2 linked regions of the Solitalea lacus genome follow. The protein of the gene in region 1 interacts with the protein of each later gene in a pairwise test. Links are inferred from orthologs where the notes say so. Each region holds a gene or a part of one and is shown on either strand. Other genes may lie near its edges. The genes, in order: ruvA and ruvC.

Region 1 (15,113 bases):
AAGGTTGATAAACATACTTTCTTATTAGGTCAACTTCTGTTGGAGAAAACTTGGAAGCCAAATCTTTACCAAAAGGCTCTACTACCGGAAATACAATCCGACCGTTCAAAGGATCAATGGTAACACCGTTTATAAAGTCAAAAACTCCATCTGGTTCATTATTTTGTTGATTATTTATCCGGTCCAGATTGGCTAACTGAATGTATGGCTTGCCCTTGGTATTTAATCCTTCAGGCATTACAGGTTGTTCTACACCTGATTTTTCATCCAGTCGAATTACATTTAATCTAAAGCCATCCTGACTAACCTGATAAGCATTTAAGCTGTAAATGTTTTTCATCATCAGATCCCAGGTTGGCAAATACGTTTTCAGCAATTCATTCTTCAGCAGTTTTACATAAAGCACAACTGGTTTTGAAGGGTCTTGCGGAACATCCGTTGAAAATTCACCCACTTGGTACTGAACACCATTTAATGTGTAACGGTAAGCAACCGCCAATACTTCGTCGTTATTTAAAGGCTGGTTTAGGGAAATATAACCTAGCACAGGATCAAACTTATACTCTCTGTCGTTAAGTTTACGAGCATAGGTAAGTTTTGCATAATTGTCGCTACCTCCTGTACCTTGAAAGTATGCATTTACGGTGTTGTCATTAGTAAACCTTAACTGCGAAGGAATCGTAGTTAATAAATTATTAGACTGAGGTGTTACTCCGTCATTAAAACCTGATGGATTTAACGCCTGCCCACTTAGGAACAAAGTTGAATTATAAGGTTTATTCTCACCCAAATCCAAAAACGCAAGTATATCCCTTGAGTCGCTATTATTGTTTGTTCGATTGGTTACCCAAACTTCAATTTTATTAATTACCACCCCTGAATTGACGATAGGAGGACGTGATAATGCTTCATTGTACTTATCACGAAAATAGGTGGCTAAGAAATAATGTTTGTTGGCTTCGTAGTTATCCACCTGAATCATGAACTCACTCTCTTGCGCACCATTGGTAATATTGATCTCCTTCATCTCGCTTCGCTGTTGCGAGAATAGTCCGGTTACTCCAAGACGACCAAACTGCATTTGAGTTTTAATACCAAAAAGGCTTTGGCTTCCGTTGATCAATGTTCCGGCAATGGGCATGCTCACATTACCTACTTCAACCTTCCGTACAATCTCATCTTCTTTACCGGTATACTCAAACTTCATCTGATTCTCAAAATCAAACTGAGCTTGCGTATTAAAATTGGTATTTATCTTCAACTTTTCACCGATCTGTCCGGTTAAGTTTAATTGAAGCCGCTCATCAAAATCCAAACTGGCTTGCTGGCGCTGACGGGTATTGAATAAAGGATTTTCATTTTTATTGAATCGGGTAGAAAGATTAACTTCAGCAAAACCCTGTGGACGAATATCAATAAAACTTCCACCGAATAAATCGTTAAACGTTTTGCTTTGAAAAGTTAGCTTAGGGAGCAAGCCTCTGTTCTGCACAATTTCATTACTTTGCCCCGTTTTTTGCTGCCAGTAACTTCGCTTTGCTTCTTCTAACGTATATCTTTTATATTCCTCAAATGTTAATTTTTGAGGAGAACGATACGTCCTTCCGCCAATTGTTTCTATGATCTCATAAGTATTGGTTTTAGGATCATATTCAACACGTCGGGAAACATTTGAAGGATCTTTTAAACCAATAATAGAATTATAACGATTTAAAACGTCTCTTCTTTCCTTAAAAGGGTATCGCAAATTGTTCGTGTCAGCTTTAGTAGTTGATGAAATAGCTTGCCCTTGAGCATTGCTACAACACCCACAAAGAAAAACAAACAACAACCCCGCTAAAAAGACAATAGTAAATTTTGGTTTCAAATTCGTTTAATTATTGGATAATAGGTCATTAAAATAAAAATTATCAAAGATTTTTCAATGACTCTTTAATCAACCCTTCAACAGTCATACCATTTGTTGATTTTTTCAGAACATTGTCAATAACTTTTTCTGCAGCACTTTTTACAAACCCTAGCATTACCAAAGCAGATAATGCTTCATCTTTGATACTATTATTTTGTGGTATTTGAATAAGTGAATTACCTATTTCTTTTTTAAGCTTATCCTGAAGTTCCAAAACCAGCCTTTGCGCTGATTTAGGCCCAATTCCTTTTATACGCTGAATTTGAGGAACATCTCCTTTAATAATTGCCTGCTCAATTTCAACAGGTGTAATAGAAGAAAGCATCATGCGAGCTGTGTTTGGCCCAACTCCAGAAACTGAAATCAAATGAACAAACAACCTCTTCTCACCCTCTTCTGCAAAACCATACAAAGTATGGGCATCTTCCTTAATACTTAGATAGGTATGCAGCTTTAAAAGAGCATTGCCATTATTAATTGAATCAGCAATTAATGAATAGGTATTTAATGATATATGAATCTGATAGCCAACCCCTGCAGTCTCCATAAGTACATATGTTGGGCAGATGAAGGTTACTTTTCCGTGTATATATGCAATCATACGAATGTGATTAAAAACATAGTGCCAAACATAATGTTAATGCACAAATAATCTGATAATTATACTCAAAAATATAACTAAAGGTTACTTTCAAGCCATGTTTTATAAAAACAAATCCGGTGGTTAATTAAATAAAATATAATTAACCACCGGACTTATCTATGGTGTAAAAAATTGCCTATTGGGCAAGTTTTTCGCGTTGCTGAGCATCAACAACTGCTACTGTAACCATGTTTACAATTTCACGAACAGAACTATCCATCTGCAAAACATGCACCGGTTTGTTCAAACCAAGTAGAATAGGCCCCACAGCCTCTGCTCCACCAACTTCCTGCAATAACTTGTATGCAATATTACCCGACTCAAGGTTAGGAAAAATTAACGTATTAGCAGGACCATCAGCCAAACATGAGAATGGATAATTAGCCTGCATCATTTCAGTGTTAATCGCAAAATTGGCCTGCACTTCACCGTCAACTAATACACTAGGATGTTCTTTGTGTAAAATCGAAACAGCCTCCCTCATTTTCACAGCAGAGGCACCAGCACTAGATCCAAAGTTTGAGTAAGACAACAATGCCACTCGAGGCTTAATATTAAAGGTTTCTACTGCCTCGCTAACTAACAAAGTGATATCTACAATCTCTGACGGTGTTGGATCTAAGTTCACAGTAGTATCAGCAAAGAAGATAGGTCCTCTTTTTGAAAGCATCATGTACATACCGGCAACTTTTTTCACACCAGGACGAGTACCAATAACTTCCAATGCAGGTTTCACCACATTTTTATAGCTTTTAGTCAAACCGGAAATCATTGCATCAGCTTCGCCTAACTCAACCATAATTGAACCAAAATAGTTACGGTCGCGAACCAGCTTAAGAGCATCGCTCATGCTCACTCCTCTACGCTGACGTTTCTTGTAAAGAATCGCAGCGTATTTCTGTAAAGTTTTCGGCTCTTTAAAAGGATCGATAATAGTAGTACCTGCTAAATCAAGATTATGCTGTTCAATAAGCGCGTTGATTTTTTCTATATCGCCTAATAGAATAGGAATTGCAATGTTATCATCCTTTACAATTTGTGCAGCCTTCAACATTTTATAGTTATCGGCCTCGGCAAATACAACTCTTTTCGGAGTTGTTTTAGCTCGCTGCGAAATGCTGCGCATCAGTTTATCGTCTAAGCCAAGACGTTTTTTCAGACCTTCAATATAAGCATCCCAATCAGTAATTGGCTTACGAGCTACACCCGATTCCATTGCGGCTTTAGCTACTGCAGGAGCCACATGCGTAATCAAACGCATATCCAAAGGTTTAGGAATGATATAGTCTTTACCAAAAACAATATTACTTTGATTATACGCAAGATTTACTGCTTCAGGAACAGGTTTCTTTGCAAGCTCTGCAATGGCTTTTACTGCAGCAAGCTTCATTTCCTCATTAATTTGAGTCGACTGAACGTCCAACGCTCCACGGAAAATGTAAGGGAAGCCCAATACATTGTTTACCTGGTTAGGATAATCAGAACGACCAGTAGCCATGATAATATCGTTACGGGTTGCAGTTGCAAGTTCATAACCAATTTCAGGATCAGGGTTAGCCATCGCAAATACAATGGCATTAGCAGCCATCGTCTTTAACATATCAGCAGATACAGTATCTGCAGCAGATAAACCAATGAACACATCGGCGTTCACCATGGCTTCAGCTAAATCTTTAACATCACGGCGTTCAGTAGCAAATTCTTTCTTAGAAGCATCCAACCCATCACGGTCAGAACGAATAACCCCTTTACTATCGAGCATTACAATGTTCTCTTTACGTGCACCTAATGATACATATAAACGAGTACATGACATTGCAGCAGCGCCTGCACCACCAACCACAATCTTAACATTCTCAATCTTCTTATTTTGCAACTCTAGTGCATTTAATAATGCAGCAGCAGAAATAATAGCAGTACCGTGCTGATCGTCATGCATTACAGGAATATTCATTTCTTCCTTTAAGCGACGCTCAATTTCAAAGCACTCTGGAGCTTTAATATCCTCAAGGTTAACCCCACCGAATGTTGGTTCAAGCGCCTTTACAGTGCGGACAAACTCATCCACATCGGTAACATTCAGCTCTATATCAAAGACATCAATATCAGCAAAAATCTTAAACAAAACCCCTTTACCTTCCATTACTGGCTTTCCGGCTTCAGGCCCAATATTACCTAAACCAAGCACGGCCGTACCGTTGCTGATTACGGCAACTAAGTTTCCTTTTGCAGTATATTTATAAACGTCGTCTTTATTTTCGGCAATTCTAAGGCATGGTTCGGCAACTCCGGGAGAGTACGCTAATGATAAGTCGCGTTGAGAATTTGTTGCTTTGGTAGGAACAACTTCTACTTTTCCAGGGCGTCCTAATGCGTGATAATCAAGTGCATCCTGTTTACGAGTGGTCTTACTCATTTATATATTTTATTTAGTGAATCGCCAAAAATATAAAATCATATAAAAACTTTCAGATTTATATTTTATTAGATGAATTATTGAAAAATGCTTAATACTGCCATAATCCTTTCATTATCAATTTAAATATTAACAAAAAAGCCCCAATAAGGGGCCTTTTATGATTGGTTAATTTCCGCTTACACAATACACCATCTTTTCATGCTAACCAACCTTTAATATTTTACCGGGATAAATAGATTTAGCATTTTTAATATTGTTAAGCTTTTTTAATTTTTCAACAGTCATACCTTTGAACTTTTCTGCAATAGTCGATAGCGTATCGCCGGATCTTACTTTATAAGTTAAAGGCGATTTTGATTTATTGGCAGCCAGATATGCGTCCTTCGATGCATAAATTTTCAATCGCTGGCCGCTTGCAATCTTGTTCGATCTCAACTCATTCCAGGTTTTCAAATCTTTAACTGTACATTTATGATGAGCTGCTATGGAACCTAAATTATCATTCCTTTTAACCTTGTAATAGATTATGGTTCGTTTTTTACGACTGTTTTTCAGCAGCTTTACAAACTCGTCATCTGTATTATTTCGCTCCGAAGATGCTGAATACTTAGCCAGTTGAACTACGCATTGATCAAGCAAAGAGGTATTTAAACTTGCAAAATAGTCTCCTGCGTATTTAGGCAACAGGATTTCTTGAGGATTATCAACAGTGGCGTTCACTACATGTTTCTTATACTTCGGATTTAAAAATTTTAACGCTTCAGCTGAAATATTAAGCACTGAAGCCATTTTGGTTAAAGAAACCGCTTTATCAACTACTAGTGTATCCGTTTCCGCACTAAACTCCACATCCATCTGCTGTATATTATGCTGTGGAGCATAGGTCATAACATAGGTTGCAGCAATAAAGGCTGGTACATAGTTAGCCGTTTCTCTTGGTAAAAAAGGGCGAATATCCCAGAAATTACTGCTACCACCTGCACGGGAAATAGCTCTATCCACATTACCAGGTCCACAGTTATAGGCCGCAATTACTAATAACCAGTCATTATACCTGTCATATAAATCACTTAAGAAATTGACTGCCGCAATAGTTGATGCAATTGGATCACGACGTTCATCAATATAATAATCAACATCCAAGTCGTACATCTTACCGGTACCGTACATAAATTGCCATAAACCAGTGGCTCCCACTCTTGAAATTGCTGATGGGTTTAAGGCTGATTCAATAATTGGAAGATACTTTAATTCAACAGGCAGGCCTTCTTCCTTAAGATATTTTTCAAAAATGGGGAAATAATATTTTCCGACTCCAAGCATGCGAGAGACCAATCCTCTGTACTTAAAAGCATACAAATCGATATGCTTTTGCACAAACTCATTATAATCAAGAGGAATCTCACTTTTAATGGAGTCTAATCGAAGTTTATAAATATGATTTTCGTAGAACGGAATTTCATCCGGATCAGAGGGCAGAACGAATAAGGTATCGGTAGTTAAACAGGCCATTACTTCGGCCGCAAGTGAATCTTTGTCTCCGGGAGGAATTGAGTTCCTTTTAAAACCCGAAGCATACATGTCTCCTGGTGCTAATGAAACACCGAATACAATTGAAACAATGAGAGAAAGTATAGTTTTTTTCATCTGTAATTTCATTTGCTTTTACCTAGATTAAAACTCACACTTATATATTCACAAGAGTAAAACCATAATCTATGCCATTCAGGCTTAAACAAATTGTAAAACGATGAACAAAGAACGTTTGTTATGTTTTAATCTATAAAAAAGCGCTGATTTTCAAGCACAAAACCCAACTTGTTAAGTTTCAGCTATTTTAAGTTACGCTTTTTTATTAATACTTAAAAGTAATTTCGAAAAAGAAAACAGGCCACTTTCATCAAACTTCTTCCCGATAAGTTGTAACCCAATAGGCAGCTTATTAGAATGAATTCCAACCGGAACAGAGATTGCCGGCAACCCTGCTAATGAAGCTTGAACGGTAAAAATATCTTCCAGATACATCACCACTGGATCTTTAAGTTTTTCACCCAAATTCCAAGCTGTAGTTGGCGCATTGGGCAGTAGAATAAAGTCGTATTGAGAAAGAATTTCGTTGAGATTATCGCGAATCAATCGACGTACCTTTTGAGCCTTGGCATAGTATGCATCATAATAACCGGCACTTAAAACAAAAGTACCTAGCATGATCCGTCGTTTAACCTCTAAACCAAATCCTTCTGTTCTTGATTTTTTATAGGTGGATTCCAAATCTGTGGCATTCGGACTTCTATAACCATAATGCACACCATCATAACGCGCTAGGTTAGACGAAGCCTCTGCCGTTGTTAATATGTAATAAGTTGGAACAACGTAGTCAAGTAGTGGGAAATGCGCTTCTTCCACCACATGACCCTCTGCTCGCAACAAATCAATGTTATGCTGCATTAAGGCTTTAATTTCCGGATCTAGTCCTTCGCTACTTAATGTTTCACTTAAATATGCAATACGAGCTTTGCCGCTAAACGATGGTTGTTTCGAATAAGCGGGCACTGGATGAGATGAAGCAGTACTGTCATATTCATCCTTACCTGCAATAATTTCAAGCAATAAAGCTGCATCATCGATTGTCTTAGTTATAGGACCAACCTGATCAAAAGAAGATGCATAAGCAATAATTCCGTGACGAGATACCCGACCATAAGTCGGTTTAATACCTACCGTACCGCAAAAAGCAGCAGGCTGACGAACAGATCCGCCTGTATCTGTCCCCAAGGCTGCTAAACACAAATCCGCTTGTACTGCAACAGCCGAGCCTCCGGAAGACCCTCCTGAAACCTTAGCATTATCAGCCGCATTTAATACCGGCCCATAATATGACGTTTCATTAGAACCACCCATTGCAAATTCATCGCAATTTAGCCGACCAATAATGATTGCATCTTCAGCTAACAAGCGCTCAACAACTGTTGATGAATAAACAGAAGTAAATCCTTGCAATATTTTAGAGGAAGCACTTACCTGATGATCTTTATAACAAATATTATCCTTTATACCGATTACCATACCGGCTAATTTACCGGCAGAGCCATTCTTAAGCTTTTGATCAATTTGCTGTGCTTTCTGAACAGCTTCATCAGAAAACACCTCAACAAAAGCGTTGAGGTGTTTATTGGACTCAATACGAGTCAGATAATTATTTACTATCTGTTCCAGCGTAATAGCTCTTTCGCTCAGAGCTTCCTGAACAGCTTTTAAAGAATCGTAAGATTGCAAGGTCTAAAAAGTGTATTTCTTTTAAACGAAAATTATTTTGATGACTTAACAAGACTACTTCTGTTCTCTTTTTGGAGGTTCAGGATTATTCATGCTGTCTTCAATCTCCTGCTTAATGCCGCTAGATGCGTCTTTAAACTCTCGGATACCTTTTCCCAAACCACGAGCCAATTCAGGGAGCTTTTTACCACCGAACAACAATAACACAACAAGTACGATAAGTACAATCTCTCCTGTACCTAGGTTTAAAAACAATAAACTGCTATTTAACATCGCTTTAAATTTTGGCAAATATACGAACAATTATTCTTAAGCATCTTAATTAATCCCAATCATCATGCAAAGATAGCAATGGTCTGATGAAGATTAAATGAAGAATAACTCATTTGAACACAATTAATTGGCTAACCATCCTTCCGGATTCATGGCAGTTTGGCCTTTACGTACCTGGAAATTCACTTCTGCATTTCCTTCCGCATCTGTTGCCACCGTACCTATTACTTGTTTGATTCCTACTTTCTCTCCTGATCTAACTGAAGCTGACCGTAAGTTTGAATAAACCGTAAAATACTCACCATGCCTGATTATGATAGCATACTCACCAAATATCTGGGTTACGGCAACTACCTCACCTGAAAATACAGCTCGTACAGCGGCACCTGAATTTGTTTTAATATCAATACCATCATTGTTTACTGTAATCTTAGAAAGCACCTCATGCTGGTGAGTGCCAAAACGATCCACAATAACACCTTTCTCAACCGGCCAAGGCAAGCGTCCACGGTTACTTACAAAGTCGGCAGTAAGTTTAGCTGCCTCTGGTGTTGCAGAAAGAACTGCAGAACCTGTAGCAGTTGGCTTCGCAGCTTCAACCGGAGCCGTTGATCCCTTGGCCTTAGCCTCGGCTTCTGCTTTGCGGCGAGCCTCTTCCTCAGCTTTTCTCCTTGCAATTTCAATCTCTCTGCGAATAATATCTTGTATTGCTTTATTCAGCTTTTGCGCTTCTCGTTGTTTTTTGGCAATCTCCTGACGTAATGCTTTCTCTCTGCTTTGTAACTGCCCAACAACTTCTGTCTGCTTAACTTTCTCCTTGGTTAGGGTCGCCTTTTCCTTTTGTTCTTCTACAAGCAATGTATTTTTCTCTTTCTTGTTGGTACTAAGCTCCATCACTTTTACGTTCAGAGCCGTTTGGGTGCGATTAATGTATTCGGCTTGCTTTCGGCGATAAGTCCCAAACTGCTGCAAGTATTTCATTCGCTTATAGGCCTGATTAAAATCTGTAGCGGCAAAAATGAACATCATTTTATTATAGGCACTTTGGTTACGAAAGGCAAATAATACCATACCTGAATACTCCTTTTTCAACTGTTCAAGTTGACGCTGAAGCGAGGATATATTTTGATTCTTTGCCACAATTTCCGAGTTAAGCACCTTAATTTGGGTATTAATTGTACCTATTACTTTTTCACGCGTATTAATCTGACTATTTAGTACCCGTAATCCTTTTAAAGAAGTGGCTTTTTTTTCTTGAGTTTGCTTTAGAATTTTATTGGTGTATTCTATATCCTGATTTAGCTGTTTTTTCTTCTTTTCAAGTTCTTCTCTTGATTGTCCAAGTACAACCAAAGAACTACCCGAAAGCATCAAACAGAAAAGAGCGCAGTAAAAATTCTTTTTATGAAGAAGCAATTTCATCGGTATAGTTTAATTAAATCTTTTAGGCACAGAAAAAGGGAACTCAAGCGGTTCATTAACCGTAATTTTATTATATCGAAGGGAAACTCCCAACTTTTTACCACCTGTTTGTGAGGAAATTGATAACTCTAAAGGCACCAGGCGATCATTATATGTTGCATAAGTGCCGTAATTGACATCCAAATGCTGATCAGGTGTTGAATTCTCAATTGAGAAACTATTTGTTTTAAACTGATTATTATAGTTGAATTTATATTTCAACGTGTCATCGCCTCCTGTAATAATAAAAAATAGATCTTCGATCTTAAAATCATCATTCGGAGAAGAAAAGTTTCGCACCTTGTTCCCTACCAAAATTGCCTGTAGTGTTTTAAAATCGACTTTCTTATTGGTCAATTGTTGAATGTAGTCAAAACCCTTACTGATATAAGCATTCTTTCCTAAACGCACTAAAACCTTAATACTATCGGGAGTAATATATGCACGAGCAGCTTCGAACCCCAAAGCACTTACTGAAGCCCAAATGATTTCATCTTTTTTAATACGAAGATTGATTGTAGCATTATCCTCACGGCCTTCGGCAGCAATAACAGCTTTTGCCTTACCGCTAAAATAATTGAACGACAACTCTGCGCTGTCAACTTGTTTTTCAAAGCGGAGCTTTGCTTTTTCTAGCTCTGTAAGCTCCTTTTTATTTAAAGGACCTGTTTCTACTATCGCTTTTTTGGTTTTACAGGCCGTTGTAAACAACCCTAATAGACTAATAATTATAAAGAACTTATTCGTGTAAAGCTTGATCATTTATTTTTCTTTCTAACAACTCTGATTTACTCCCAAATTCCTTTGCTTTTTTCCAATAAGACAGCGCCGAATCACGATCGCCTAACTTAAACAAAACATCACCATAATGTTCAACCAAGGTTGCACTTTTTGACACATTATTACTTAATGCTTTTTCAATCCACATTTTTGCTTCCTGATAACGCCCTAACCTATACAACACCCAGCCGTAGGTATCTTCGAATGAAGTATTATTAGGTTCGATTTGATTTGCCCGACGAGCCATTCGCTCTGCTTTAAGCAAATCTTTGCCGCGCAAACTTAAGTAATATGCATAATTATTCAATACCATTGCGTTATCATAATCCAGCATTAATGAACTATCATATGCTTTATCTGACTCCGGATAGCTACCAATTGCATGATAAGCATCTCCCAAATAGGCATAAAACTGGGCGGAAAGCGCCTTATTATCAGAGCTTAACTGCAGTCCTTTCGTTAATGAAACAATGGCAGCTTGTTTATTTCCGACTTGGGATTTAGCCAAACCATCATATAAATATAAATTCACCTGGTCAGGAAAGTATTGCAATGCTTCGGAAGTTACTGGCTCAGCTTGTTTAAAATCATTTAAGCTGATCTGTATTCTTATTAATTGCTCCCAAACTGCATAATTGCTTCTATCGATTTTAAGAACCTTTTGATAAAGCTCGCACGCCTCTTTCTTTTTATCAAGCAATAACATCAGATCAGCCCTCAAAGCGAATACTCTTGCATCCTTAGGATACCGATCCATTAAAATTGAAGAAAGCACCAAGGCCTCATTCTTGACGCTATGCTCGTTGTTATTTACATAATTGTTATAAACAATTCTCACCTTTGACTCAAGATCTACTTCATCAGAGCCGAAGGCCTTTTTCACCTCTTCAAAAACTAAATTTCTATTGCCTTTAACCCTATAGTAATCAGCCAAAGCAAGGTGCAAGTATCCATTATCAGGAGCAATTTTTAATGCCTGTTGATATTTCTCAAATGCCTTATCATATAAATTATTTGATTCATATAACTCGGCTATCATTAAATAATATCGAATTTCATCCGGGTACCGCTTCATCAATCCCTCCATCTCTCTTACGGCATCTTGCAGATTACCCGCTTTTAGGTAAACACGCTGCCGCTGAAGAATCAGGTCTTCACTATACCCAAACTCATTCTCTATTTTTGAATAGATATCAAGTGCTTCATTTAGCTTATCAGCTAATACCAATGCGCTTGCTTTCAAAAAATAAAACTCCTCGTTTTCAGGCTGCAAAGCAACAAGCATCCCATATGTTTGAGCAGCCATAACGAATTGACCTAATTGCTGCTGCAAGGAAGCTTTAAGCTTATAATACCAAACTTGCTCTTTGTTAAACTGGATAGCCTTTTCAATGGCAATTAAAGCATTTTCATTTTGCTCAAGGGCCTGATAAGCTAAGGCTAGTTCATAATAGGCTGCGTCATTGGCAGGATCCAAATCAACACTTAGAAGGAAGTTGCGTATAGCGTTATTAGTTTCCCCTAAAGTTTTTTCACGAAGACCACTTAGAAAATAATACTTCACTTTGGCGCTGTCACGAGAGGTAAGACTCTTAACCATAACTCCTCCAGGACGCGAAATAGCGCCTTTTGTTGTTTGGCTGTAGGAGGCCTCCATGGCAACAACCATTACAAAAAATGAAAGTATTATTCTCTTCTCAAGACCCATCTTAGTAGCAATAACGTAATAATAAACAGTCTATTGCGCTAGCCATTTATTATTGCAAGCCGGTATGTCCATAACCGCCGGCACCACGTTCAGTTTCGGTCAAATTTTCAACTTCCAACCATTCTGCCTGTTCATGCTTGGCGATCACCATTTGAGCTATACGATCACCATTGTTTACTTCGAAATTAACATCTGATAAATTTATCAATAATACTTTAACTTCCCCACGATAATCTGCATCAATTGTTCCGGGTGAGTTTAAAACAGTTATACCATGTTTTAACGCTAAACCACTTCTTGGACGCACTTGAGCCTCGTAACCAATAGGCAACTCCATGTACAAACCTGTTGAAATCAATTTACGCTCAAACGGCTTAATCACTACTTTATCTTCTAAAAATGCTCTCAAGTCCATTCCTGCTGAGGCTACAGTTTCATATGAAGGTGTTGGATTATTTGATTGATTTATGACTTTAATTTTCATGCGTTCTCCTCTAAATTTTAATAATTGAATTAAGCCTTAATAAGTTTTTTAAAATTATCTTTCTCCTTGATAAATGCAAAAGCTAGCAAGGTAATAACCATCAGATTTCTTATAAAAATATTATTACCAAAAACAGTCTGTAATAAAATCACCATTACTACCGACATTCCGATATATATCAATGCATCTTTTAATTGATAAGGAATAGGATAATTTTTCTGTCCAAGCACATAAGAGATCACCATCATGACAAGATAAGCAACTAAGCTGGTCCAGGCAGAAGCCATAAAACTATATTTTGGAATAAATAAAACATTTAAACCAATGGTTAAAATGGCTCCAATTGCCGAAATATACAGCCCATAACGTGTTTGATCAGAAAGTTTGTACCAAACTGATAAGTTCATGTAAATTCCCAAACAAACGTAAGCAAATAGCAGAATAGGGACCACTGACAAACCAACCCAGAACTTTGAGTCGATAAAATGTTTAAGGATATCAATATTGGCCATTAGCCCTACATTGATAACGCATATCGTTATGATAAAATAGTGCATAATGGTAGCGTATGTTTTAGTCGCATTTTCTTTATGGGCATGACTAAAGAAAAAAGGCTCAGCTCCTAACCTAAACGCCTGAATAAAAATATTCATAAAAATTGCCAGTTTACAACAACTTCCGTAAATACCGACTTCTTTTAATGACAGATACCGGTCGAGTAAGATTTTATCCAGGTTTTCATTAATAATAAAAGATAAGTTGGCAATTAAAATTGGCCAGCTATAACTCAGCATTCCTGTCAGCAACTGCCAGCTGAAATGTGCCTGTACTTTTGCTATTTCCGGCAGCAAAAGCAGTAATGTAACTATACTGGCAATAAGATTTGCCAGAAACACATACCCCACCCAATTAGTTTGAATAGTAACAAACAACTGATAACCTGGCCAATGGTGCTTTAACAACAGTGGCACAATAAAAATAAAGAATAAATTCAGCCCAATGAATGTCCCGATATTTATCACCTTAACAAATGCATATTTAATAGCCTTATCATCTGCACGTAACTTAGCAAACGGAATAACACAGATGGCATCAATGGCTAAAATCCATACAAAATAGCGGACGAATGGCAAATAATCCACATTAATACTATCTGATTGCAACCAATCAGCGATATTACGCGATGCGGATAATCCTAAGAATAAAAATGCTACTGCAACAATGGTGACACTCCAAAATGAATTGGAATATACCTTATCTTTATCCTTTTCCTTGTTTAGAAAACGGAAATAAGTAGTCTCCATACCAAAAGCCAAAATGGCATTAATAATGGATGCATAGCTATACAGGTTGGTAAAAATACCGTAAACCGCCTGCGAGTAAATTTTGGTATAAAGAGGGGTTAAGAAGAAGTTGAGAATGCGTGTAGCAATGTTGCTCAGGCCATAAATAGCCGTTTGACCTGCAAATTTCTTTAAAGTTGACAAAACTGCGTTTAAATTTTAGAAGCCAAAAATACTCTTTTTTCGAACTTCAAAAGTTTTAAAACCCTTTAACTCTCCTTCAGAAATATCAACTTTTTGAACAATGGCCCTTTCCGTCCCTTTTTTGCACCATTCAATAAAGCGAGTTAACTGGTCAGCGTTTCCTTCAGCTTCAATGTAAACCGAACCATCATTTTGATTTTCCACGAAACCTTTTAAGCCAAGCAGATCGGCAGTTTCCTTAGTTGCGGCGCGATAAAATACTCCCTGCACTTTTCCGTTTACCAATATTTTGAGATGTTTCATAGCTAAATATTTTCCAAGCTAACTAATTTCCGATATTCTTGCCAAAATATGCTTAAACCATTCGGTATATTTTTCAGGATAAAGCTTTGCTTCTGATACAACGTCAGCAGCTTTAACCCACCTAAAGCCTTCTGCTTCTTCAGGATTCGGCATCACTTCACCATTGAACATACCTGTATAAACATAGTCCAGCTCATACTCAGTCAGCCCATTATCAAAATTGTACTTATAAATAAACTTATACTTATATGTTAACGGGCAGGTAAACCCCATTTCTTCTTTCAGCTTTCGTTGAAGAGTATCTTCCAACACTTCATCTTTCAACGGATGACTGCAACAAGTGTTAGTCCACAAACCTCCGGAGTGATAC
Region 2 (15,130 bases), 230 kb from region 1 along the record:
ATTACCGCAGCAGCAAACACAGGGCCTGCTAAACATCCTCTGCCGGCTTCATCACAGCCTGCCTCCAACAAATCAGCTTGAAAAAACGACTTCAACATATTTTAATACACCTTAAATGTTAACAAGGTTATATCATCGTCTTGGCGATCCTTGCCTATTAATTTATTGATCTTAGCCATCAGCAAATTGTTTATGCTCTCGGGTTTCAAGTTCTGATGCTCAAATAAAAAGCTGATTAAGTCAACTTCTCCAAACAAATCAGCATGATCATGATCAAGCTCAACAAGTCCATCCGTATAATTAAACAGTAGCGTATCAGTATCCAGTATTTCTTCTCCAACATTAATGAACGGCAAATCTTCAAACACACCAATCATCGTGGTTCCAATTTTAAGTTCTTTAATGTCAGTATTGCTCACCATTAGCGAAGGATTATGCCCGGCGTTTACATATGTTAATTTGCGTGTTTGAATGTTATAATTACCTAAGAACAAGGTAATATGCCTATCGCCATTGGTAAGATTAAAAATAGCTTTATTAGCAGTTGAAAGCAGTAAATCGAGCGGAAGTTTTTGAAATGCCAATGCGCGCAAACTCGCCTGAAAATTGGCCATAAGCAAAGCCGCACTCATTCCTTTACCTGAAACATCGGCTATGCAAAAAATGAATTCGTTTTTATTGAGTTCAAGAAAATCGTAATAATCTCCTCCAATATTTTGTTGAGGAACATACCTGGCTGACATGCTTATCTGCTCATTATCAGGCAACTTTTTTGGAAACAGCATGGTTTGTACTTCAGCAGCCAGTTCGATGTCACGCTCCAGCCGTTCTTGCTGAATACGAATTTCCAACAGGCGTCGGTTTTCAGCGGCAACAATAATGACGTTAATAATTGTTTGAATGAGCTTTACATCAATATCTATTTGATCAATTTCAACATTCTGATAATCACCAATTAACACATAACCAAAGATCTCATTTTTGTATTCAACCGGAATCAGAATTTTGAATTCATGGAGAATATCAGAATCAAAACTATTGATGAAGGTAACCTGTTTATACTCTGAAAGAATACTCACAAGTTCACTTTTCATTTCTGCTGAAAGCTTTTCAACCCCAAAGTAAGAAGGTTGATTCCATTGACCATCAGCATCTCTTGAGAACACCCTTAACTTTCCAATTCTGAGCTGATTACTTAAGATTAACTCATTCATTTGGAAAAGCGCCTCAATAGAATAGTTATTATTAATGGCTCGTGTGATCTCAAGCAGAGAGTTTAATTCTACTTGGCGACGAATTAATAATTCTAGAATTTCTTGATTGGCTTCCTGATTCACGGGATTATTAATAAAGACTTTGGTTTAGCTATAAACTAAAATAACAAAAATCGATTTAAATAATATTAATTACCAGAAGTTTGCTCCTTTACATTAAACGCATCAGTTAAACCTACAGAAACAAGATTAAAGGCGTAAACAATTAACATGATAGCTAAACCTGGCAATGTTGCCAAATATGCAGCATCAATTATTATGTAACCATAATGTTCTTTAATCATTCCTCCCCAGGAAGGAAACGGTGGCTGGACCCCAAAGCCTAAGAAACTCAACCCTGCTTCAAGTAAAATTGCTGAAGCAAAATTAGCAGAGGCCACCACTAAAATAGGTCCTGAAATGTTTGGCAATATGTGTCGGGCGATAATTCGGGTATTGCTGAAGCCCATTGCACGACCTGCCTCAACAAATTCAACTTCCCTTATCCCAATTATTTGTCCACGAACCATACGGGCAACGTCAACCCAAGTGGTTAATCCTATGGCAATAAATACCTGAAAAAAACCTTTACCTAAGGCAAATGATATGGCAATAACAATTAAAAGTGAGGGCAATGACCACACAACATTAATCAGCCAAGAAATAAAGCGATCAATCCATCCCCCAAAATATCCGGCCATTGCACCAAGGGAAATGCCTATTATCAACGAAATAAAAACAGATACAAATCCTACCGACAAGGAAACCCTAGACCCCAAAATCAATCTGCTTAACATATCCCTACCATATAAGTCTGTACCTAGCCAATACTTATGGACAATAATATTCTCTTTAACTATTTTATCCTGCAGATCTTTAACTAAAATAATTTCATTTTGTCCATTGGTTGTTTTAAATGCCAGCTTTTCTCCTTCCTCAACTTCAACTTTCTCACCTTCAGCAATTGGAAACGCAACATGTGCTATCGAAAAACTGCGCACCAACTTTTCGTCGTCACTTACCCCGGTATATTCGTCTATAACAATACTATCTCCTTTAAAACGATAATTATTTATAGGTATATAATCAAAAAAGTCCGGCTGGCCAAATAACAGCTTTTCAAAGACATTCACCGTATCAACATGCTGATTTTTACGAATGGCTAAAAACTGAATGCTAGTCCCGGGATGTTTTGTACTTAATTGAACAGCCATCCTATTGGCCATAGGGGTGTCATCAGGCATTATCAAATACCCTAAAACTGATACAAGTAAAAAAGCAACAATGATAATCAGTCCTAAAACTGATAATTTATTTCGAAGAAAACGCTTCTTGGTTCTAGCCCAAGGAGTTTCTGGAGAATTTACCGAAGACATACAGCATCAAATATACCTGAAATAGAAAATATGCCTAATTATTTTAATCTTAAATTACAGGTTGTTTATTGTACCATTCTCCCTTTCCATTCGTATTGTTTAGCTTGCCCTGCAAAACCGATATAAACAATATAAAACAGGTGAATAAAAGCAACTATTGGAAAATAAATGACCAGGTTAAGTTTTTTCAAAAATTTTGCCACCGGGAATACCCATATTAAATCGATCATGCATTTGAATAAAAATACATAAGCGAAAACCTGAGCAAAATGTATATTAAAAACACCTAGAAGAAGGTTTAAAAGCAACGCTACATAAAAGAAAAAAATGGAAACGCCAATAACCACCATTGCTTGATTTTTATAGCGGGTGCTTTTGGAGGCCCAACGGCGACGTTGTGCAATAAATTCTTTTATTGTAGGCTTAGCGTGAGTATAAACAACTGCATCGCGCGACTTCAAAAACTTAACCTTATCAGGATAGGCAGAAAGCATTTTATGCAACAGCAATTCATCATCGCCCGAAGCAATATGATCAATACCTAAAAATCCCCCTACCTCAAAAAAAGCTTTTTTTTCATATGCCAGATTAGCCCCATTGCAACTACCTGCGCTTTTATTAGCTATAGAAGCAGCCCCAAGACTTATCAAGCACATAAATTCCAAGCTCTGCAATTTTTCAAAAACTGATTGCTCTTCAAAATATGCAACCGGAGAAGAAATCATTTTACTACCGGTTTGCTCATATTCATTCACAATGGAACTAATCCAATTTTTCCCCATTCTGCAATCACCATCAGTAGTAATAATTAAATCACCGGTAGAAATACTTATTGCGTCTGCAATTGCTTTCTTCTTATAGGAATTAAGTGCAGGATCTGCCTTTAGTTTTATAAGTTTAAGATTTGGAAATTGAATCGCTAATACTACTTCAGCAGTTCTATCAGTTGAGTGATCATCAATAACAATAATTTCCAATAAATCAGCAGGATAGTCTTGTGCCACTATATCACCAACACACTTACCAATCATCTTCTCTTCATTGCGAGCAGGAATAATTACACTAACCTTTGTTTGAGGGGATCCTTTGTGAATTGCTGGTTTATTAATTCTTCTCCAACCAATAATAAAGCTACCAGCAATAATAAAATATACAAACGTTAAAAAGTAGGTTAAAATATCAATCAGTAGTTGCACCAAAAAAATTCGCTTTTAAAACAAAATAAACACCTAGTAATGACGGGATTATTAGATTGAGAAGCCATACCCCAAAAGCCGCAGCCAACACATTTACCGCTTCCGCATCTCCAACTAAAAATCCAAAGAAATAAGTGGCTGCTGCACCTCTTATCCCTATATCAAAGAATGCGAAGGTAGGCAAAATTGATTGAACCATATAAATTACACTTATCAGCACCATGCAAATGGGGTAGGTTACCTGAGGAATAAACAGGTTGATAAGTAAATAATATTGCATAGAAAAAATCAGATAGCGAAGAAAACTCATGCCAAAAACAGTCAGCAATTCACTCTTGTCGTATCTTAACAATACACGAAAATTCTTTTTAAACTTATGTAAAAATGAAAATGAATCGAGGATAACATAGAACCACTTGATATTTAATAGCAATAACAACATACCAATACTGAACAGGATGGCTGCAAAAATTATAGATCCTAAAATCACCTTGCTTACGGGAACGAAAATAGCTACAAAAATGGCCAAGCCTATTGCTCCCATCACATTAGTAACCATCATCTGGCTGAACGCCCCTACCCCCATTGCCAGAGCCCCTCTAACTCGATTTTCAGGTGTAAGGTAAAGCACCCGGCCTCCAAACTCTCCTATTCGGCTTGGGGTAAAGGCTGCTAGTGTTAATCCGGCTAGTAAAGATTCAACTGTTCTTTTCCATGAAAGTGATTCAACTTTCTTTACCAAATAATGCCATTTAAGCGTTTCAACCAATATATTCAAATAGGCCAGGTAAATGACCAATAAAAAATATGAAATGACCCGTCCGTCCAATGCTTGGTTTGTAAATGCATCAATTTTTTTTATAGATTCTGGATTTGTGATTTTGCTATAAACAAACCAACAAGTTAAAATCAGAATTAGAACTTTTAAAGAGATTCCAAGAATCTTTCTGGAAACAGGCATGCTTTATGGAGAGTATTTTTAATTTAAAATAAAATTCAAATATCCTTATATTTTTAAACTTAGCCGCTATCTATTTTGAGTGTAACGAAAATTTCAGGTAATTCGTGTTTTAAAAAAAGAATAAGTGAACGACAAGAACGACAAGAAAGAGCGCATAATTTTAGGAATAGATCCAGGAACTGCTGTTTTAGGTTATGGATTAGTACTTGAAACCCGTAATAAACTTCAACTACTTACTCTTGGCGTTATTCATCTAAAAAAATATGAAAATCACGCATTAAAACTTCGCCGAATTTTTGAGCGAACCTCCATGCTCATAGAAGAGTATAAACCTGATTGTATGGCCCTTGAAGATCCATTTTATGGTAAAAACGTACAAGTTATGCTTAAACTTGGACGCGCCCAAGGGGTAGCTATGGCAGCTGCACTAAGCCGTGATTTGCCAATATTTGAGTATTCACCCAAGAAAATCAAACAATCAATTACCGGTAACGGAAATGCCACCAAAGAACAGGTGGCAGGCATGTTAAAGCAGTTATTGAATTTTAGCGAAACACCTGAGTTTTTAGATGCTACCGATGGTTTGGCTGTAGCCGTTTGCCATTCTTTTCAAAAAACTGGAACAGAAGGCTCCTCAAAGAAAACCTATTCCGGATGGGAAGCCTTTGTAAAAGACAATCAAAAAAGATTGAAATAAGCCATCACTCTTTTTATAGCTCAACAATTAGCTGTAATTATACACTTAATATTTTCTGTAACGTAGCAGCTAACTGTTCCATGCTAGGCGGACTAGGTTTATGGCTGAAATTCATATCACCAATTCTGTTAATTGGAATTAAATGAACATGAGCATGCGGCACTTCTAATCCAATTACAGTAACACCAATACGTTTACAAGGTATTGCTTTCTCAATTTTCTTTGCCACTTGTTTGGCAAAAATCATCATACGGCCCAACAGTTCATCTTCCATATCAAAAAGATAATCTACCTCTTTTTTGGGAATAACAAGGGTATGACCTTCGGCCAATGGTTCAATATCCAAAAAAGCCAAAAACTCATCGTTTTCTGCCACTTTAAATGCCGGTATCTCACCAGCAACAATTCTTGAGAAGATAGAAGCCATTTTTCAATAGAGAGTAAAAAAGTAATGAGTTATAATCCCTGATGATTTTTGAATCAACCTATGAGAACTTATAACTCATTACTTAAGATTTATATATAAACTATTATCTGCTGATTTCGAGAATTTCGAACTGCATTGTCCCGTTCGGAACAGTCACGTCGGCAATGTCACCTACTGATTTACCCAACAAGCCCTTTGCAATTGGTGATTGTACTGAAATTTTGCCGGTTTTAAGATCAGCTTCTTTCTCAGCCACCAATTGATAATTCATTACTGTACCGTTCTTAACGTTTTTAATTTTCACTTTAGAAAGCACTAATACTTTTGAAGTATCTAGCTTAGATTCGTCAATCACCCTAGAATTAGCCAGTACTTCTTCCAGTTTGGCGATCTTTAACTCATGTAATCCTTGCGCTTCCTTTGCAGCATCGTATTCTGCATTCTCTGAAAGATCGCCTTTATCACGAGCCTCGGCAATCTGCTTTGAAATCTCAGACCTTCCTTGTGTTTTCAGATGCACTAACTCCTGCTTAAGTTTCTCTAATCCCTCATGAGTTAAATATGTAATCTCTGCCATAATGCAAATAAATTTTTATTGACTGATATAAAAAGAAACAAGACTACTCGTCATTTACTGACGCATAGTCTTGTTATACAATGCTACAAAATTAAAACTTATTTTTCGAATTTTCTATTAACATTTTATAAACAACTGATTAACAATAACAAACAAGAATTGTTCCATTTAATCTTTATTGTTAATAAATCATCTTTATCAAATGAATCTGAAATAATTATTTCTTTTGAGTAGAGTTCCACTCAATAATTTTTTTAGCTAGAACAGCTGAAATTTTTTGGTATGACTCGACACTCCAACCACCAACATGCGGGGATAATAACACATTATCTCGTAGAATTAACTTATCAAACCAGACTTTATCTTCAGCTCTTAGCGGAAATTTTTCTTTCTGCAACACATCTAAACCTGCACCTTTAACTTTGCCGGAGTCGAGAGCCTTCAGCAATCCCGCAATTTTCACAATCTCTCCTCTTGCAGTATTTATAAACCAGATGTTTTTCTTAAATCGGTTAAAGAATTGTTCATCTACCATGAAACGGGTTTCATCAGTTAGAGGTATATGCAAGCTTAAAACATCAGCATATTCAAATAGTTGTTCTAATGAACTTTCCTGCACCCAATTATCTCCAAAATCGGTTTTATATTTATCATAAGCTAAAACCTTTACCTCAAAACCACGTAGTTTTTTGGCAAAGGCTGGCCCCATAAAACCGTAACCTATAATACCGACAGTTAACCCATCCAATTCCCAGCCGCGGTTTCCTTCCCGATCCCAAATTGCATCCCGAACTTCTTTATTCCCCTTTGGAAATTTGTTCATCACAGAAAGTAACATTCCCAACGCATGCTCTCCTACGGCATTGGCATTTCCTTCCGGAGCATTAAACAGCTCTACTTTTCTTTCAAGAGCATAGTCAACGTCAATATTATCCATCCCGGCACCTGCGCGAGCAATGAACTTCAGTTTTGTGGCACGGTCAAATAACTCCTTCTCAACCCTAAATTTTGTACGCACTACCATTCCTTCATAATTGGAAATACACGCGAGCACTTGTTCATAAGTAATTTTGGGTTGGTAATCACATTGAAAACCATTGGCGGCAAGCGCTTCCATTAAAAATGGGTGGGTTTCATCAACGACAAGTACATTCATGAAAATTCTGTTCTTTAATCTAAAACTCTACTCAAGAATTAACTATTGTGAGAATAGCTGCTACCAAATTATTTTTCTAACAGTTGCGTGATATTGACAAAATCTTCAACCGAAAGTTTCTCGGCTCGAAGCTCCAAAACCGATTCATCAATTTTTCCTTTAGGCTGAAATTGGCTTAATGCATTTCGCAATTGCTTGCGGCGCTGGTTAAAGGCAGCTTTAACAACTTGGAAAAACAGTTTTTCATTACAGCCCAGTTCTGTATTTTCTTTTCGGGTGAGTCTTATTACACCCGAATTTACTTTTGGCGGAGGATTAAACACCCCTGGCTTTACCGTAAATAAATACTCTATCTTATAATAGGCTTGAGTTAAAACGCTTAAAATACCATATTCTTTACCTCCAGGTTTGGCTGCAACCCGTTCTCCCACTTCTTTCTGAAACATCCCCACCATTTCGGGTACCATTGCCCTATTCTCTATTATTTTGAAAATAATCTGCGAAGAAATATTGTAAGGAAAATTACCTATGATAGCAAACTGCTGCTGAAATACTTTTGAAAAATCCATTTCCAAAAAATCACCATGAATAATACGGTCTTTCAATTCGGGATATTTCTTATGTAAAAACTCAATTGATTCTCCATCAATATCAATTAATGAGGTTTTATATTCCGTTTTCTTAACCAAGAAATCAGTTAAAACACCCATCCCCGGACCAACTTCAAGCACTTCAGAAAAGCCAATTTCAGGCCGCAAGCTTTCTACTATTTTTTGTGCAATATTTTTATCTGTTAAAAAATGCTGACCTAAATGTTTTTTGGCTCTTACTAGTGACATACAACTATTTTAATGGCGATTAAACTACCTATTTTAAATTTATAGTCATTATTTTTCTGTTTCAACCATTACCAGTATTAAATTCGTATCTCATTTCTGATAACTGATAACAGATTACTTTTATCTTATAACTTTGTAGTTTAATAAAATCCAAAAATCGTAATAAATGTCGAACGTATCGCAGAAAAAAATAAAAGTCGGCATCACTATCGGTGACATCAATGGCATTGGTATCGAAGTGATTCTGAAAACACTTCTAGACAATCGGATTCTGGAACATTGTATTCCAATTATTTACGGTTCAGTAAAAATCACTTCATTTCATCGTAAAGCATTAAACATTCAGGATTTCAGCTTTAATATTATTCAAAACACTGAGCAGGCTAACCCTAAACGTGCCAACCTTATAAACTGCTGGGATGAGGAAGTAAAAATAGATCTGGGCCAACAAACTGAAAACGGAGGTAAATATGCCTTCAAATCATTAGAAGCAGCAACCAATGATTTGGTAGAAGGTAAAATAGATGCCCTTTTAACCGCTCCAATCAACAAGTATAATATTCAACAACCAGGCTTCGATTTTCCTGGGCATACTGAATATTTACAACAACGCGACGGCAGCAGTGAGTCGTTAATGTTTTTAGTGAGTGAAGATTTGCGTGTTGGAGTTGTAACCGGACATATTCCTGTTAAAGACGTTGCAAGTTCAATTACTACTGAAAAAATTCTTGCAAAGCTGCGCTTAATGAATAAAAGCTTAAAGCAAGACTTTTGGATTGAAAAACCAAAGATTGCAGTTTTAGGACTTAATCCACATGCTAGTGATAATGGTTTGATTGGCGAAGAAGAACAAACCATTATTATCCCTGCTATTGAAGAGGCAAGAAAGGAAAAAATTATGGCTATCGGCCCGTATCCCGCTGATGGTTTCTTTGGCAATGGCTCATATAAGCAGTTCGATGCTGTGTTAGCAATGTATCACGACCAAGGTTTAATTCCTTTTAAAACACTATCATTTGGCTCTGGAGTTAACTTTACGGCTGGCTTATCAATTATTCGTACTTCTCCAGACCATGGAACCGGATATGATATTGCGGGAAAGAACCAAGCCAATGCTGATTCGTTCCGTGATGCCTTATTTATGGCAATTGACATTGTTCGTAACCGCAGGGAACAAGCGATGTTGCTTGAAAATCCGCTTAAAGTGGGTCAACTGAAAATGAAAGTAACCCAGGAAGACAGTGAAGAATAGTCACTTTAAACTCAATAATATACAGCAAAAAACTTCCTTGGCAATTCCTAAGGAAGTTTTTTATTATATTACCATATGAGCGAATTGATGAATGAATTTATGCAAGAAGCCATACGGCTATCAAAAGAAGGGCCCTTAAAAAATGAGGGCGGCCCCTTTGGCTGTGTGATTGTTAAAAATGGTGTAATTATCGGTCGCGGAAACAATCAGGTTTTAACCACTAATGACCCCACTGCTCATGCAGAGGTAATAGCTATTCGTGACGCATGTAAAAACCTTGGAACTTTTCAGCTTGATGGTTGCGAAATTTACACTTCATGTGAGCCTTGTCCTATGTGCTTAGGTGCTATTTATTGGGCAAGACCTTCCAAGGTCTATTTTGCAAACACTCGTAAGGATGCTGCAGAAATTGGCTTTGATGATGACTTTATTTACAGAGAAATTCCTCTTAACCATAACGAAAGGCAGATTCCAATGATTCCCTTAGGGAGAGAGGAAGCCCTTACAGTGTTTCAGTTTTGGCGCAGTATAGACAAAAAACAACTTTATTAAAAGCAACAAAGGCCTAACATTTCTAAGGCCTTTGTTCTTCTATTTTTGATAATTGCCAAATAGCTTAATGGCTTTATCAGGATAATCAGTAATGATACCATCCACACCCATCTTTGCAATCCGTTCCATATCAGCATTTTTATTAATTGTCCACGGTATCAAACTCATGTTTTTTTCATGAACACTATTTACAAGTTCTTCATTAAGAAGCTCGAAATCGGGACTATAAATAGCAGGAACAAATCCTAATACAGCCAAATTAGCCTCCAATCCCAACTCATTTTCCACCAGTAAAGCTGTTTTTATTTTAGGGTAAAGCTGATGAATCACTTGAAGTGTTCTCACATCAAATGATTGCACAATTACTCTATCTTCAATTTTCTTTTCAAGAACTACACTCATCAATAGATTGACAAACTCATTAGGATTCGGGTGAAAAACTACGTCTCCTGCAGGTGTAAGCTTGGTTTCAATGTTATAATACAATGGCTTAAGTCCTTTAGCGTTGACGTAATTCTCTACACTATCAATCAATGAAGATAACAATGGTTTTTCTACTGAAAACTTCTTTTGATCAGGAAAGCGAGGATGAACCTTACTTCCTACATCAAACATTCTTATAGCTTCATAATCCAACTGATATAAATTGAATTTGCGTTCTTCAGTTTCCTCAATCGACTCTCCGTTAGGCTGTAACACAAACTCATGTGACATAAAATTATCATGCGAAACCACCACTTTTTTATCTCTGGAAATAACACAATCCATTTCAAGCGTTTGAACACCTAGATCAATCGCTTTAATCATAGCCGGGATTGTATTTTCCGGCATTAACCCCCTACATCCTCTATGTCCCTGTATATCAATATCTGGCTTCATTTGGGCTAATGATTTTAAACAATAACAGCTGAAAAATAATGCTAAAACAAATTGCTTCATGTAATAAAATTTGAAGCAATATACCGGGCCAATATTAACTGATTATTAATTCAATAGGCCGATTTTAGCAAGAATTATTTAAAATCAATATATTTTTCAACTGGCTTTACCGCTTTTTGTACGGCGTTGTAATCTTTCAGATTGATTCCCTTATCCTTCATCATGGCAATTTGTTCAGCATCCACCAATACAATCTTGACACTTGTTGGTCCTGGACGAGAAAGCTGACTGCCATTTATGGTTTGCATATCGATCTGTACTAATCCAGGTGTTGAGGCAAAAAAATACGACACTCCATTTACCACTTGAGGCAATGCATCATAATATCCTTGGTCAAATGACATATAAACCAATACTGCTCCTGTAGCATTAAAGTTAGAAGTAATCTCAGGCATATTAACGGTAGTATAATAACCTGTTCCGTTACTATAAGCAGTCCACTCGCTAGGCAGTCTATCTGTAATTACAGTACGAGCTGGTGTTGTATAAACTTCTGTAATATCCTGACATGAGGTAGCCACTCCTAAAATCATCAAAAGTGAGCCAAGCGTATAGGTTAATCTTTTCATAAACTTCATTTTTAAATTAAGAGTAGAACTTCTGTAGAAGCAATCTCTTTAAACTATGTTTTTATTAATTAGATGTCGGCAGAAGACATTCAGTTGCATAAAACCTTGCAAGTCGACAAACAAATAACTTTACCAACTGAAAATAAAGGAATTAAATTCACTTTATAAACCAACTAAAATGGAAACGCCCCAGAGCGGGGCGTTTCTATTAACTTAAATTATCTTCTTCTTTTTTCTTGCGCTTACGCGCTTCCTTCAAAATATTGATCTTTATTTCATTGGTTTCTTTATCAACACCAATTTCCATAATATCTCCATCCTGAATCTCTCCTTTAAGTATCTCTTCCGCTATCGGATCTTCAAGATATTTTTGAATAGCACGATTTAGCGGACGAGCTCCGAAGTTTGGATCAAAGCCACGCTCAGCAATTAACTCTTTCGCATCGTCTGTCAACTGAATTGTATAGCCTAAATTTTGAATACGTCCAAACAATGATTTCAGCTCAATGTCAATAATTTTGAAGATATCTTCCTTGTTCAATGAATTGAATACAACAACGTCATCAACACGGTTTAAGAACTCAGGAGCAAAAGCACGCTTTAAAGCAGTTTCAATTACACCACGTGAATGGCTATCTGCACCTGCAAGCTTAGTCGAAGTAGTAAAACCAACACCTTGACCAAAGTCTTTTAACTGACGTGCACCAATGTTTGAAGTCATAATGATAACCGTGTTACGGAAGTCAACTTTGCGACCCAAGCTGTCGGTTAACACACCTTCATCCAGTACTTGCAACAAGATATTGAATACATCAGGATGTGCTTTTTCGATTTCATCTAATAACACAACTGAATAAGGTTTACGACGAACTTTTTCAGTTAACTGTCCGCCTTCTTCGTAGCCAACATATCCTGGAGGAGCACCCACCAAACGAGAAACTGCAAATTTCTCCATGTATTCACTCATGTCGATTTGAATCAATGAATCATCTGTATCAAACATGAATCGAGCTAAGGCTTTGGCCAACTCTGTTTTACCAACACCTGTAGGACCTAAGAATATGAAAGAACCAATAGGCTTTCTAGGGTCTTTTAACCCGGCACGTGTACGTTGAATGGCTTTTGTAAGCTTTTTAATAGCCTCATCCTGACCAATGATCTTATCTCTCAGTTCATCAGCCATATTAAGCAATTTTTGACTATCAGCCTGGCCAACTCGTTGAACAGGAATTCCTGTCATCATTGCAACAACCTCTGCCACGTTATCTTCTGAAACCACATAACGCTTAGTTTTAGTTTCAGCTTCCCATTCAGTTTTAGCTTTATCCAATTCTTCTAACAGATGTTTCTCTGTATCACGAAGCTTGGCTGCTTCCTCATATTTCTGACTACGAACTACCCGGTTTTTTTCCAGCTTAATTTCCTCAATTCGTTGCTCAATATCAATAATGTTTTGAGGCACGTGAATATTGGTTAAGTGTACGCGAGAACCGGCTTCATCCAAAGCGTCAATTGCTTTATCAGGTAAGAAACGGTCAGTAATGTAGCGATTGGTTAAATTGACACAAGCATTAATCGCTTCAGGAGTATAATTAACACCATGATGTTCTTCGTATTTCTCCTTAATTCTATTCAAAATTTCAATGGTTTCATCTACAGTAGCAGGTTCAACCATTACCTTTTGGAAACGACGATCTAATGCTCCATCTTTTTCAATATACTGACGGTACTCATCTAAAGTTGTAGCTCCAATACATTGAATCTCACCTCTTGCTAATGCAGGTTTAAACATATTAGAAGCATCCAACGATCCTGAGGCTCCTCCTGCTCCAACAATAGTATGAATTTCGTCGATGAACAGAATCACATCAGGAGATTTCTCCAATTCGTTCATGACTGCTTTCATACGCTCTTCAAATTGTCCGCGGTACTTGGTTCCGGCAACTAATGATGCCAAATCAAGGGTTACCACACGTTTATTGAAAAGTACACGGGAAACTTTACGCTGAACAATTCTTAATGCTAAACCCTCTGCAATAGCTGACTTACCAACTCCAGGTTCACCAATAAGGATCGGATTATTTTTCTTACGACGGGAAAGAATTTGAGAAACACGTTCAATTTCTTTTTCACGTCCAACGATCGGATCCAGTTTACCTTCTTCTGCAGCTTTGGTTAAATCTCGACCAAAATTATCGAGTACAGGAGTCTTAGACTTTGAATCACTGGTTTTCTTAGAGCTTCCAAAGTTTTCTTCTTCTCTGTAGTTTTCCTCATCAGAAGAACTTTGAGGCGCCTCACTTCTGATGCCACTCACATTGGCTTCAAGTTCAGCTTTAAAAACCTCATAGTTAACATTAAACTGATTCAATACTTGAGAAGCAATATTATCTTCATCTCGCAACAATGAAAGCAACAAGTGTTCTGTCCCAATCACCTCGCTTTTGAATATTTTTGCCTCCAGGTATGTAATTTTCAGAACCTTCTCCGCTTGTTTGGTTAACGGAATATTTCCCAAATTAACCGTTGTGCCAGAAGTGCCTTTAACTGCGTCTTCAATAGTTTTACGCAACTTGTAGGTATCAATACCCATCCCTTTCAGCAACTTGATGGCAATGCCATCGCCCTCACGGATCAGTCCTAAAAGCAAATGTTCTGTACCTATATAGTCGTGCCCTAATCGTAAAGCCTCCTCGCGACTGTACGAAATGACGTCTTTAACTCTCGGTGAAAATTTTGCTTCCATATAATAAGGAATATAGTGAATATTACTTAAAAACGCTTAAATTATTAAAATGTTTATACAAGTCAAGAGCTATTTGAGATTACTAACTTGTGGTAAGTTGGGCTCCTGAAACGGCCCGAGACTAATGTAAGAACTATCTTTATAAATCGAAGCGATTTATTATTAAGTTATCAACAATTACGCCAAAAGACAACTCTAAATTATATACGGTAAAACATGAAGAAAGATTGCTTAAACTATAATTTTTTTGTGAGCAGCAGGCTAATGTCGATATTTGCAAACTTAAGCAAATAAGCAATAATGTCAGACGAAAAAATCATATTTTCAATGGCTGGGGTAAACAAGATTTACCCGCCACAAAAGCAAGTTTTAAAGAATATTTACCTGTCCTTTTTTTACGGTGCTAAAATTGGTGTAATTGGTTTAAACGGCTCCGGAAAATCATCTCTTCTTAAGATCATTGCCGGTTTAGATAAGTCATATCAAGGCGAAGTAGTATTCTCACCAGGATACACTGTTGGATATTTAGCCCAAGAACCTCAATTAGATCCAGATAAAACGGTAAAAGAGGTTGTTCAAGAAGGCGCTCA

What was found.
Region 2: the proteins of ruvA (region 1) and ruvC interact in binary tests that used the Escherichia coli proteins (3 or more experiments, as listed by UniProt). The link is inferred for Solitalea lacus from one-to-one orthologs.

Annotation. Positions count from the first base shown.
Region 1 is NZ_CP091740.1:864,007-879,119, reverse strand. The notes cover bases 711-3,631. They hold ruvA (Holliday junction branch migration protein RuvA), read right to left. Parts: upstream 2,511-3,631; coding sequence 1,911-2,510; downstream 711-1,910. Other genes in these bases: L2B55_RS03735 (NADP-dependent malic enzyme), read right to left, coding at 2,689-3,631; sov (T9SS outer membrane translocon Sov/SprA), read right to left, coding at 711-1,867. Also shown: more of sov, read right to left, coding at 1-710; more of L2B55_RS03735, read right to left, coding at 3,632-4,968; L2B55_RS03730 (lytic transglycosylase domain-containing protein), read right to left, coding at 5,173-6,618; Asp-tRNA(Asn)/Glu-tRNA(Gln) amidotransferase subunit GatA, read right to left, coding at 6,814-8,247; L2B55_RS03720 (Sec-independent protein translocase subunit TatA/TatB), read right to left, coding at 8,302-8,520; L2B55_RS03715 (murein hydrolase activator EnvC family protein), read right to left, coding at 8,644-9,942; lipoprotein insertase outer membrane protein LolB1, read right to left, coding at 9,952-10,743; L2B55_RS03705 (tetratricopeptide repeat protein), read right to left, coding at 10,721-12,469; dut (dUTP diphosphatase), read right to left, coding at 12,519-12,953; L2B55_RS03695 (lipopolysaccharide biosynthesis protein), read right to left, coding at 12,983-14,440; L2B55_RS03690 (acylphosphatase), read right to left, coding at 14,456-14,743; idi (isopentenyl-diphosphate Delta-isomerase), read right to left, coding at 14,762-15,113. UniProt on the Escherichia coli protein: The RuvA-RuvB-RuvC complex processes Holliday junction (HJ) DNA during genetic recombination and DNA repair.
Region 2 is NZ_CP091740.1:1,092,334-1,107,463, reverse strand. Bases 3,759-6,696 are described here. They hold ruvC (crossover junction endodeoxyribonuclease RuvC), read left to right. Parts: upstream 3,759-4,910; coding sequence 4,911-5,483; downstream 5,484-6,696. Other genes in these bases: greA (transcription elongation factor GreA), read right to left, coding at 6,014-6,487; L2B55_RS04700 (HIT family protein), read right to left, coding at 5,521-5,910; L2B55_RS04710 (lysylphosphatidylglycerol synthase domain-containing protein), read right to left, coding at 3,809-4,786; L2B55_RS04715 (glycosyltransferase family 2 protein), read right to left, coding at 3,759-3,825. Outside these bases: L2B55_RS04730 (ribonuclease HII), read right to left, coding at 1-98; L2B55_RS04725 (PP2C family protein-serine/threonine phosphatase), read right to left, coding at 102-1,337; L2B55_RS04720 (ABC transporter permease), read right to left, coding at 1,403-2,629; more of L2B55_RS04715, read right to left, coding at 2,695-3,758; L2B55_RS04690 (NAD(P)-dependent oxidoreductase), read right to left, coding at 6,705-7,643; 16S rRNA (adenine(1518)-N(6)/adenine(1519)-N(6))-dimethyltransferase RsmA, read right to left, coding at 7,712-8,482; 4-hydroxythreonine-4-phosphate dehydrogenase PdxA, read left to right, coding at 8,649-9,734; L2B55_RS04675 (nucleoside deaminase), read left to right, coding at 9,810-10,286; L2B55_RS04670 (glycerophosphodiester phosphodiesterase family protein), read right to left, coding at 10,326-11,165; L2B55_RS04665 (hypothetical protein), read right to left, coding at 11,300-11,794; L2B55_RS04660 (ATP-dependent Clp protease ATP-binding subunit), read right to left, coding at 12,003-14,540; energy-dependent translational throttle protein EttA, read left to right, coding at 14,841-15,130.